3 regions of the Alkaliphilus metalliredigens QYMF genome follow, and region 2 is predicted to be linked to each of the others. Evidence: riboswitches for the same ligand, from Rfam matches in the RefSeq annotation. Region 2 holds a riboswitch; each other region holds the start of a gene.
What was found. A riboswitch is a leader RNA that binds a small molecule or an ion and turns the genes downstream of it on or off. The one in region 2 is predicted to bind cyclic di-GMP.
Positions count from the first base shown of each region.

Region 1: linked by a shared signal. The riboswitch ahead of AMET_RS24150 (methyl-accepting chemotaxis protein) and the one ahead of AMET_RS02345 (methyl-accepting chemotaxis protein) in region 2 are both predicted to bind cyclic di-GMP.
Region 3: linked by a shared signal. The riboswitch ahead of AMET_RS02925 (methyl-accepting chemotaxis protein) and the one ahead of AMET_RS02345 (methyl-accepting chemotaxis protein) in region 2 are both predicted to bind cyclic di-GMP.

Region 1 covers NC_009633.1:971,800-976,096, reverse strand. Annotated here, with positions in the region: gene AMET_RS24150 (methyl-accepting chemotaxis protein) at 1-1,451, opposite strand, end outside; cyclic di-GMP riboswitch class I at 1,666-1,755, opposite strand; gene AMET_RS24145 (diguanylate cyclase domain-containing protein) at 2,016-4,202, opposite strand.
Region 2 covers NC_009633.1:478,064-482,360, forward strand. Annotated here, with positions in the region: gene AMET_RS02335 (uracil-xanthine permease family protein) at 1-1,051, shown strand, start outside; gene AMET_RS02340 (transposase) at 1,277-1,693, shown strand; cyclic di-GMP riboswitch class I at 2,008-2,097, shown strand; gene AMET_RS02345 (methyl-accepting chemotaxis protein) at 2,525-3,832, shown strand; gene AMET_RS02350 (hypothetical protein) at 3,844-4,053, shown strand; gene AMET_RS27240 (hypothetical protein) at 4,119-4,297, opposite strand, start outside.
Region 3 covers NC_009633.1:607,025-611,321, forward strand. Annotated here, with positions in the region: gene AMET_RS02920 (sodium-dependent transporter) at 1-1,222, shown strand, start outside; cyclic di-GMP riboswitch class I at 1,558-1,647, shown strand; gene AMET_RS02925 (methyl-accepting chemotaxis protein) at 1,865-3,607, shown strand; gene AMET_RS02930 (glycyl-radical enzyme activating protein) at 3,823-4,297, shown strand, end outside.

The DNA of each region.
Region 1 (4,297 bases), 490 kb from region 2:
ATCGTTTCATGTATTTCTTCCGATGATTTATTGCTAAGGTTTGTCTTTTCTACTAAATCCTTTAATACTTCTAATCCTTCATCCTTTAACTTAGTTACTTCACTATTAGACTTATTCAACTCTGTAATATGTTGCTGGTCTTCTTCTATTAACTGACCCAATCCGTTAATATGTTCTACTCCCTGTTCTGTATTCCTGGCTTGATCATTGGCACCCTTAGCCATTTCTTCAATGGTTTTAGCGACTTCATCTGCTGCTGTAGCTGACTGTTGGCTAGTGGCTGTGAGCTCTTGTGAAGACGCTGCTACCTGCTGAGAGGTGGTGGCTATATTTTCTATCATTGCCTTGATAGATGTCTGCATGTCAATGATAGAACCGATCATTTCTCCAAATTCATCTTTTAGATTAAGATGTTTTTGCGAAAACTCAGTTGTTAAATCTCCTGAAGCAATTACATTCAACTGTTCTTTTACGACATTGACTATTTTGATTACATAGTTTGACATTACAAATAAGATACTGCCAATTACCAAAAAGGAGATCAATCCCAAAATGCCTACTTGTACAGTATTCTTCGATACTGCAGCATATACATTGTCCATAGATATCCCAAGATTGATCGCCCCTACGTGTTCCCCATTTATCCAAACAGGAACCAATACTTCATATACTTCTATTCCTAAATAAGTATATTCCGATGTATAAACCTCTCCATTTCCAGCTGCTATTTGAATTCCTTCATCATCACTAAGATCAAGTCCAATTCTCTCCCGATCACTGTGAGCCATAGCCCTTAAGCTTTTATCTGCAAAAAGAGCGAAAACAATATTTTCCTCTTTAGCTAAATTTTCAACAGTGCTTTGATAACTAAAACTTTCCGATAAGTCATGAATCACATTTGCGAGAATTCCTACCTGTATTACATCCCCTGTAGGACTTACTGTGTATCCATATTTATAGTAGTCATTAGAGACAGTGCTTTCTCTTATCTCTTCCATTAATTCAACTTTTCCTTCCCTCAGCATAAGATGCAAAGCATGTGATTCATCTGCAATCCAACCTATGTTTTCATTAAGGTTAGAATAAATAATTTCACCAGTTTGACTAAAGATATTAATTTCATGAACATCTAAACTCTCTGCCAGTTGGGTTAATGTATTGTTGCTCATATTATCTTGATTGGAGATTACATTTCTAGCAACTGCGCTTATATTGTTTTCTATCATTGTATTAACTGTTTCCAAAGAAACAGTGGCTGTCTCTAATTGTGCAGCAGCTAGATGTGAAAGTTCTAAGCCATCACTTCGCATTTGATCCAGTAAGCTGTCTTTTATTAGAAGAGAAGATCTAACCCCAATACCTAAAATAGCAATAAATATAACGATTAATGGTAAAACGATTAATCTTAACTTGATTGAGTACCTTCTGCCCTTATTCTTTGTGTTAGCCATATTTTTTTATTCCTCCTATGATTTTCATTTCTATAGTTTCTATGTTTCTATGCTTCTATGCTTCTATGCTTCTATGCTTCTATGCTTCTATGCTGAAAACTGATTTACTTTCTTCCTTTTTTCCACAAAAAAACTGGCCTCTAGGAAAAGGCCAGGTGTCGCAATACATAAATACTCAGAAAGCATATTAATCTTTATACTTACAAGTTTGCATTTCGGCAACCTGGCAATCATAGGAATATAATATTCCCTTAGATCCATAGCTTTGCGCCCTTATTTTTCAATAAGTTTGCCCTTACCAACATTATCGTTGGTATTATGTAGTTTTTAGTTAAACGATATTACTAATAATAGTTAATACCTATTCAGTGTTCTGCATTAATAAAGCCAAAGTATTAACTCTTAACTCTAATAAATCAATTTCGACATACTTTTAACAATTCCTTCTTCATTCTACATTATTTTATAAAATTATACAAATATAATAACAAATAAAGAAAAATATATTGAGTCTACTCATCAATTTCACTTTATAGAAGTAAATACAAATAAAAAGAGTAAAACCTAATCGGTTTTACTCTTCATCATCTTAACAAATGCTTCTACTAAATCTGGATCAAATTGGGTGCCTGCTCCTTTTATAATTTCTTGAAGGGCCACATTTTCTCCTTCGCCCTGTTTATGAGCGGTTCCATGACAAATGATATCATATGAATCTACAATTCCGATAATTCTTGCTAGAAGCGGAATTTGAGTTCCCTTTAATTGTCTTGGATATCCCAATCCATCCCATCGTTCATGATGAGATAATATCCCTTCTGCAATGGTGGCTAGTTCAGAAGTTGCATTGGCAATTCGATAACCAATTTCCGGGTGTTTTTCTATACGCTCAATTTCTTCTTCTGTTAGGTCTTCCTGTTTCTCTAGTATATAAGTAGGAATCGATACCTTTCCAACATCATGTACTTTTGCCAATACCTGTAGTTCCTTTAATTCTCCTTGGGACAGATTCATTTGCTTCCCTAATCCAACCCCCATGACTTGTAGTCTATCCATATGTCCTGCTGTTTCACTGGTTTTCTCAACCAATGTAGCCAGCAGCGAATTAATGATTTCATATCTTACTTGCTTACTTCTGATTAGCTTGTTGTGATACATACGGTTTTCTGACTCTTTAATCACAGTATTCACATCTTGCTCTATCTTTGTTTTTGTCGCAGCTCCCAGAGAGATACTAATTTTAACCGGTTCACTCTTCAAATCATCACAGGTTTCTTGTATTCGCTTGCAAATATCTAGGGCTACCCGTTCTTCAGTTTGTGGTAGTAAGATGGCAAACTCATCTCCTCCCCATCGGAAGATCAGATCCTCTTCTCGACAAGAATCCTTTAATACTTCTGCGATTTTAATTAACACGTCATCTCCCGTTTTATGTCCAAATGCATCATTAACTAGTTTTAGCACATTGGCATCTGCCACAATAATACTTAAGGGGAGCTGTCGATATTTATTTAATCGTTTAAATTCTTCCTCAAAGTATGCCCGGTTATAAAGCCCTGTTAACTTATCATGAAAGCTCAAGTACTGAATTTCTTCATGATTTAACTTTCTGGTGGTCACATCTGTGGCAATCCCATCAATCTGTACCGTTTGACCGTATTGATCCTTTACAATCCACGCTCTATCTCGAATCCATTTCACCTGTCCGTCAGGATGTACAATCCGAAGTTCAACATCCCAGCTTCCAGTCTTGAATATTTGTTCTAATGCATCCTTCATTATTTCTTGATCCTCAGGAAAAACCATTTCAAAAATAAACTGTTTGCCTTCATCCAACAATTCTCGTACAGGCCTACCAAACACCTTTTCTCCTGCTGGGTTGAGATAGCGTAGGGCTAAGGTTTTTGGATCTGCTGACCAAATGGCGTCTTCAATGGAATTGAGAATGCTATCTAGCCTATCCTTCCCTTCTCGAAAATTCTCTTGCATTTGTTTTTGCTCAGTAACATCTGTAAAAATAATAATAAATTCCCCAGCCTTAGGGCTTGATATAGCAAAAGAGATCCATTTTTTTAAATTCTCAAAGTATCTTTCCTTCCGATGAACCGTTTCTCCATTTAAAGCAACACGTCCACACTCTTCGATCCAATCAAAGTCTGACTCAACCATTCCTTTAAATACTTCGGTACCCCTTTTCCCAATAATTTTCCTGCGGCTGGTTGTCATTAATCTTTCAAAGGCTCTATTCACCTCTAATATAATAAAATCCACTGGGTGGTTGTTCTCATCTATCACAATTTGAAAATATCCAAAGCCATCCATCATGTTTTGAAATAATGCACGATACTTTATTTCACTTTCTCGAAGCTTTCGTTCAATATCGGCTTTATAGAGGGCCATTTGAATATTCGTATGAAGCACACTCTCCTTAACTGGTTTTACTAAATAACCATAGGACTCTGTTGCCTTGATTCTATCTAAAATTTTCGTCTCTGAATAAGAGGTTAAATAAATGATTGGCAGTTTAAGTTGTCCTTGTATTTTAGTTGCAGCTTCAATGCCATCCATTTCTCCCTTAAGAAAAATATCCATCAACACCAAATCTGGTGACTGTGTTTGGGCATAAGAAATAGCCTCTTCTCCTGTGGCCGCCGTCCCTATGACAGTATACCCTAAATGATTTAATTTTTCTTGTATATCCAGTGCAAGCATTCGGGAATCTTCCACGATTAAAATTCTGGGGCTTGTCATAGATCCACCTCTTATCCTATCAATTCTTAGAATCAACTCAATAAATATATTCTATATGATTACAGTTGGTTTAACAAGTAATACACAGTAAATAT
Region 2 (4,297 bases):
AGGAACCAGTCTAGCCATAGGAGCTAAATATGGTTTGGCGGGAATTTTGGGAGCTTCTCTTATTGGAGGTGTTTTTGAAGGGGTCTTAGGTTTTTTTATTAAGCCTTTAAGAAAGTTTTTTCCACCACTGGTTACGGGAACAGTGGTACTTACCATTGGACTTTCACTAATTCCAATAGGAGTAAGATCCTTTGGAGGTGGATCGGGAGCTGCTGATTTTGGTTCTCTATCAAATCTTTTTTTAGGAACTGTGGTTTTGGTAACAATACTAATGCTTAAGCAATTCACAAAAGGATTTTCAAGTGCTTCTGCAATTCTTATCGGAATCATAGTAGGTTATCTGATAGCGATTCCAATGGGTAAGGTAGACTTCGGTACTGTGCAGGGGGCTGGATGGTTCAGTTTCCCGACGCCATTGAAATTTGGTTTAGCCTTTCATTGGGATGCCATTGTAGCAATGGGCGTTATGTACATTGTCACAGCTGTTGAAACTGTAGGTGATATTTCAGGTATCACAATGGGAGGATTAAAAAGAGACGCCACTGATAAGGAATTATCTAGTGGGGTAATAATGGATGGTATTGGTAGCTCTCTTGCGGCACTGTTCGGCGTACTACCCAATACTTCATTTAGTCAGAATGTGGGTATCGTCGCACTGACAGGCGTTGTGAATAGATTTGCCATAGCAACTGGAGCCATATTTTTAATTATTGCGGGATTATTCCCAAAGGTTGGAGCACTAATATCCATTATGCCAAGTAGTGTGCTAGGCGGAGCAGCAATCATTATGTTTTCAATGATCACCATCAGTGGGATTAATTTGGTTACCCAAGAGCCACTGGATGGACGTAATGGAATCATCCTTGCGACTGCTTTAGCATTAGGGCTAGGAATGAGTTCTGTTCCAGAAATATTAGTCAATATGCCGGAAGGAATTCGACTTTTATTTGGTGGTTCGGGTATTGTTATAGCGGCAACAGTTGCTCTTGTGCTTAATATTGTTTTTCCAAAGACAAGTACACCTGAAAAGGCAAAGGAAAGTGCAGTTTAATTTACAAGAACGACACTGAAGATAAATATAACAGTAGGTAAAGTAATACAAAAAGTATCAGATAATATTTTATTATCTGGTACTTTTTTATGTAATAGGATTAGAGTGTCAAAAGCTTACATATAAAAATGAATTATATACACCAGATAATTTAATACAAACACCATTATTTATCCGAATTTGATATAATTAGTTTAATATAACTAATTATGGAGGGATTGAAAAGTGGCTTTTGTAGCAAATGATTATAATCAAATATCTTTAAATGACAGTGCTTTTTCCCTTACACAAAGAGAGAAAAAATTTCTTGCGAAATCATGGGCAAAAGCCTTTGCACAAAAAGTATTTCCTGCTATTGATGAAGAAGAGTTTTCTGTCCTCTATAGCGATAAAGCATTCCGTCCTAATACACCCGTTAATGTTATTATTGGGGCCATGATATTAAAGGAGATGCATGGAGTTACAGATGAAGAGATTTTAGAATCACTTATATTCGATATACGTTTTCAGTATGGCCTGCATACTACCAGTTCTATGGAACAGCCTTTAAGTGACCGAAGCCTAAGTCGTTTTCGCGAAAGATGTACCACTTATGAAGCAATGACAGGAATAGTATTGTTTTATAAGGATAGTTGTATTTAATTTTACTGGAATATATTCCCTGAAGGCTTAATTGTAGAGCTCCATCAACAAAACTGAAAAAAATTTTAAAAATCAATAGAAATATTATCTAATTTTTGAACACTAGTGAAAATAACTGTAATTAAATGAATGTTATAAGGATTATAGTTTGAAAAAATATAAAAATTTGTAAAATAAAGAAGGAATTTGTAGAAAAAATGTCGAAATATAGTTTTAGAGTTGAAGTATAAGTACTATCTAAACGGGACTTATATTAGATAAAAAGTCCTACTGAGAATATAGTTTAATTGAAAATTGCATAATACCAACAATAATGTTGATAAAAGCAAACTTATTGAAAAATAAGGGCGCAAAGCTATGGGTCTAAGGGAAGACACTATTCCTATGATTGCCAGGTTGCCGGAATGCTAATTAGTAAGTGTAAAAGCCAATATGCTTACTGATTAGTTGTGTATTAAGACATCGGGCCCCTTTAATAGAGGCCCATTTTTTATGAAGAGATAAAGATTTTTTATTGATAGTAAGTTCTCACTTACATTCCGCATAAATATTCTAAAATCATAATAAAAATTTGAAATTATTTAAAAATATCACAGTTGCAAATTTCCTTTAATTCAAATAAAAGGATTTAATTTGCATAAATCAATAATTAGTGAAAAATAAATATACATTCAGCGGAATGTGAGTTTTAAAATACGATAACAAATTTGTAAAAAAAAAGGGGGGGGATGAGAAAAATAGATGTATTCATACAAGAAGAAATAGAGGTCCTGATAATACATTTTTAGTTCTAAAATAGTTTGCTACTAAGTGTTTATAGGAGGAATCACAATGTCAAATGGTAACGTTTCTAAGATTAAAAGTATCAGAAAAGCTGGGATGGGTTTACAGTTTAAATTGACTGTTTTTATTGTTCTTGCATTTACTTTTGTCACTACAGGCAACTCTATCTTTCTGCAATATGCATCTCAAGTGATGGATAATCTATTGCTTATGAATGTGATGTCAACTTTAGTTTCAATTTTCTTAGCTGGTTGTGTAGCTTTTGGTATCATTAAGTTTTTTATAAAGAAACCATTAGATAGCTTAACTGATCTAGGAAAAAGATTAGCAAATAACAATCTTACGGAAAAAGTACAAGTTAAAAGTAAAGATGAATTTGGACAATTGTCTGATATGTTTAACCATACTATAGAAAATTTACGGGTCCTAATTGGACAAATACAGAATGCTACTGAAACGATTAACTTGTCTACCCAACAATTAGCTGATAGTTCTAGTGATATGAATGAGTTTAGTGAAGTGATTTCCAATAGCACTCAACAACTAGCCAATGGTTCCAATGAACAAAGTCAAAGCATTACGGATATTGGACATGCAGTTGATGAACTAGCCAAAAATATACAAGATATTGATGTAAAGCTAAAGAAATTAGATGAATCAACAGATAGTGTTATGGAAAAAGCTGCAACTGGACAAGTTACAATAGATGAAAATATGAATGTAATGCAAGAAATAGCGGATTTCACCGATGGTTTAGGGGGAACGATAAGAACATTAAAAAATGATTCCGATGAGATCTCACAAATATTACAAATGATAAATAATATTGCTGAACAAACAAATCTTCTTGCTTTAAATGCTTCTATAGAGGCAGCAAGAGCAGGAGATGCTGGTAGAGGTTTTGCGGTAGTTGCAGAAGAAATTAGAAAGCTTGCTGAAAATTCTAAAGGGGAAACTGAAAACATAGAGGCGTTGATAAAAAATACACAACAGAACACGAGTAAAGCTGTTAGCTTGATGAATGATGCAGATAAGCAAATAGAAAAGGGGTTAGAAACTTCACAAAGAACTAAAGATGCTTTTAGCAGTATTATTCAAGGTACGGAAGAAAGTATATTACAAGTTAAAGAGATTAATAGCTTATCTACAGATGTAGCAAGTATTAGTCAAGAAATCTCTGCTACTGTTCAAGAAATATCGGCAGTGATCGAAGAATCATCCGCAGTCACCGAAGAAGTAGCAAGTGGTACCGAACAACAAGGGACTGAGTTTAAAAAGATGATGGGTTCTATTCAAAAATTATCTACAATAGGTGAAGAATTAACTAGTTTAATTGGACAATTCAAAACAAAGTAGCTAATTGATTAATGATGTTCATAAAAAGTAAGGTAATTGCTAATGATAAACAACGATTGCCAAATCAAAATTTACTAGCAAACAAAGATCAATCTAAAGAAAAAGATGAGATTACTAGAGGAAAAGGCAGTGGAGAAGAGGTTAAGGGACAAATAAGACTATGGAACAGTTCGTATGCAAAGCATACTTTTAGGCAAAGAAAATTTTTAGAATGGGAGTAGTTTAGCCTCCCATCTGGTTTATTAATTATTCTTTGAGCCTGAAAAGGCTAGGATGAAAATTTCACCTAAATGTATTTTTCTAGTCTGTCTTCAAAGATGATTAATAGTTGATTCAACACTTGGTCCCAGTTATGGTAGCGCTGGGTCCATTTACTTTTTACATCCCAGTTATTTTCCCAGCTATTAATCGCATAGGGATATTTAACTCCCCATTTGTCCTTTACAGAGCTTAGATTAGTTAGGG
Region 3 (4,297 bases), 130 kb from region 2:
GGTTGTTTGTTTAGGCATTATGTTTTATTACTCAGTAGTAATGGGATGGACAATGAAGTACTTCACTTTAGCGGTTTCTGGTGCATTTCAACCTGGAGTCACCACGGCGCAAACAGAAGCAATTTGGAATGTGTTCACCACAACACCTTCTCAAACAATCACATTTCACTTTCTATCGATGTTGATTGCTGGATTTATTATTTACAAGGGAGTTAAAGGTGGGATTGAAAAAGCTTCAAAGATTATGATCCCAACACTTTTCGTCTTGTTAATTGCAGCTGTCATTAGAGCCTTGACACTTCCAGGGGCATTACAAGGATTGGAATACTTATTTACACCGAACCTTCATATGTTAAAGAACCCAACAATATGGCTAGAGGCATTTACCCAAGCAGCATGGTCAACTGGAGCCGGTTGGGGATTTATCATTACCTACTCTGTTTACACCAAGCAGAAGGAAGATGTGGCAGGAAACTGTATGATTATGGGTTTTGGAGACAATATTGGGGCTTTGATTGCAGCGATGACAGTATTGCCAGCCATTTATGCCCTATCCCCAACCCCTGAGTTTGCAGCTGAAGCCTTATCCTCAGGAAACACAGGAATTACCTTTATTTACTTGGCACAGCTCTTTACAACAATGCCAGCAGGACAGTTTTTAGCAGCCATTTTCTTCTTGGCAATGGCAATTTCAGCTTTATCCTCTCTGCTTCCTATGATTGAGGTAGGGGTTAGAAACCTTATGGATATGGGTTTTGATCGTAAAAAGGCAACGGCTTCAATTGTGGTAGCGGGATTTCTGTTAGGGATTCCTTCAGCCTATAGTTTGCATTTCCTAGACAATCAAGATTGGGTTTGGGGAGTGGGACTATTAGTCAGTGGTCTCTTTGTTGCCTTTGCCTTGGCAAAGTATGGTCTTGAAAGAGCTAGAAATAATGATATTAATACAGAATGGGCTGACTTTAAAGTTGGAAAATGGTGGTCCACATGTATTCGATTATTCCCGGTATTCTTTGTTGTGGTTACGGGGTGGTGGTTTATGCAAGCAATCTCGTGGTATCCAGGTAATTGGTGGGCTCCATTTGAGGTCTTTAGTGCAGGAACCATTGTATTCCAATGGGCAATCTTGATTGTCATTGCACTACTGACCAATAATTGGCTAGCAAGTAAAATTGGTGCAGGTAGAGACATTACCCAGGGTGATGACGAGAGTGTCTTATAAGGAGGAGATTATATGTCAGGAACTTCTATTATCATGATGATTTTGGTACTGGGATTTTATGTAGTAGGTTTTGCTTTCTTGGTAAATAGGGCCTTTGGAGCTAAAAGGCCATAGTAATATTTTAAAAACCTTAGACTCTCTCCCTTCGGGGAGAGGGTCTGAAATTTATGGAAATGGGGGCTATGATCTTGTGGGCACCTGTTTATTTAAACCTACTTAGGGTAATAAGATACTATACAGTAAAGACTATTTTGGTAATGATTACTATTGATTTAGTTTGGCTTAAACTGTACAATGAAAGCCATTGTAGTTTAACTTAAATTGTATAATATCAACGTTGATAAGGGCAAACTTACTGAAAAGTAAGGACGCAAAGCCATGAGTCTAAGGGAAGTTTTTATTCCTATGATTGTCAGGTTGCAAATCTTAGACTAATGTATCTATTAGGAGAAGGCACCTTTATCAAGGGGTCTTCTTTTTTATATGTTTTTTTAGGGTATCAGCAAGTAAAACACTGTAATCATGAGGGAGAAGACAATATAAAGGGAGGTATGTATTACTTCGTGGTCTCAAATGAGTAGTAGATTTATGGTTGATGACACGTATAGAGTTATACACATCTGAACGGGGAGGAACATAAAAATGAAAAGCATAAAAACAAAACTCATTATCTATTTTTGTACGTTAATTCTTTTTACCACTTTAATCATCAGTTTCTTAGCATATAATAGCGGGTTAAATGGGATGCAGGAATTAGAAGAGGAATTATTAAGAGAAAAACTGATGGGGGATATTGCTTCATCGACATTCTATTTACAGCAGTATTTTGGAAATGTAGAGTATGAAAATGGTCAATTGATAGATGCGAAAGGGAATAACATAGAAGGTAATAATGAAATGGTTGATGCCATTCTAAAAGACATGGGAAGTGCAGCCACTATATTTGCTAAAAGTGATGACGATTTCAAAAGAATTGCAACAAATATTATGGGAGAAGACGGACAAAGAGCCGTAGGTACATATCTGGGGAAAGATAGTTTGGCTTATGGTGATGTAGCCCAAGGAAAACAATTTGTGGGAGAAGCGATGATTTTAGACAATGCCTATATGACTGTCTATAAGCCGATCAATGATGAAAGTGGAAATACAATAGGAATATTATTTCTTGGTGTACCAAGAGAAAGATCCAATCAATTAATACAGGGACATATCAACGGGCTCAGAAATGGATTGTCGATGGTGACAGTAATTGGATTAATAATAGGAATTATTTTTGTATATACAATAGCCAAAAAAATCGCAGATCCAATCGCTATTTTAGCCTTGGAGATTGAGAAAATATCAAATTATGATTTGTATTTTGACGAAAATAGTAAAACGAAAAAGTATTTAAACAATAAAGATGAGATAGGAACCATTACCAGGGCACTGGATGTTATGCAAAGGAATTTGATTGATCTCGTTAAAGACATATCTGGGACAGCCCAGCAAGTAGCGGCTTCCGCTGAAGAGTTAACTGCTACCAGCCAACAATCTGCTACTGCGGCAGATGAAGTAGCTAAAACCATTGAAGAAATTGCTGAAGGGGCCAACGACCAAGCAAAGGATACGGAAAAGGGAGTTGAACATGTCAATGAGTTAGGTGAGTTAATTGAAAAAGATCAACAATACATCAAAGATTTGAATATTTCTGCAAATGAAGCTACTAAATTAAAGGATGAAGGCTTTAAAATATTAAAGGATTTGGTGGAAAAAACAAAGATTAATAGTGAATCTACAGAAGAAGTTTATACGATTATTGTCAATACGAATGAAAGTGCAGAAAAAATAGAAAATGCCAGCCAAATGATTAGAAGTATTGCAGAACAAACGAACCTACTAGCTCTAAATGCAGCCATAGAAGCAGCAAGAGCAGGGGATGCAGGTAGGGGTTTTGCAGTAGTGGCAGAAGAAATAAGAAAACTAGCAGAACAATCTAATTCATTTACAAAGGAAATTGCTGGTATTATTAAGGAATTAACAGATAAAACAGGACATGCCGTTGACACAATCCAAGAGGTGGAGAAGGTCACTGCATCACAAACAGAAAGTGTCCAGTTTACCAACGATAAATTTAAAGGCATCAATGGTGCAATTGAGAAGATGAAGGAAATCATAACGGAAATCAATCAATCAAGTGAAAAAATGGGAGGGAAAAAGAACCAAATCATAGAAATCATTGAGAATCTCTCAGCCATATCACAAGAAAATGCAGCCGGGACTGAGGAAGCCTCGGCATCGGTAGAAGAGCAGACTGCATCTATGGGAGAAATAGCTAATGCAAGTGATTCATTGGCACGATTAGCTGAAGAAATGCAAGGGGCCATTGCTAAATTTAAGTATTAAAATAGCAATATACTTTTAAAAGAACCATAGAGCCATGAATAGATAAGTAAAACCTCTTGGGTAATTTCACATACCCAAGGGGTTTTACTATTTTTGTAAAAATATTGTTCTTCTACCATTAAAAGATCTATAATATATTAAATAGACAAATATAAGCGATCTATGGGTGTGATAGCTAACTAAGGTGATTTGCTATTTACAAATGAGGTGATAATTTGGAAAAAGGAAGGATATTTAATATACAGCGGTACTCATTGCATGATGGGCCAGGAATCCGCACCACGGTTTTTTTGAAGGGATGTCCCTTAAATTGTTGGTGGTGTCATAACCCTGAAAGCAAGGATAGGAAACAGCAAATACTCTTTACACAGCAGAGATGCATTCATTGTGGTAGCTGCCATGATACCTGTTCTCAAAAGGCTATACAGGAAGGGAAAATTAATGGAGAAAACTGTACTCTTTGTAATAAATGTGTGGATAGATGTCCTACTGAAGCTTTGGAGCTAGTTGGAAAAGACATGACGGTGGCGGAGGTCATGGGGGAGATCGAAAAGGACCGTATATTCTTTGAACAGTCAAAGGGTGGTGTGACATTTTCAGGAGGAGAACCATTGAGTCAGGGGGAATTCCTATATGAACTGTTAAGGGTATGTGGCCAGAAAGGAATTCATCGAGGGGTAGATACTTCGG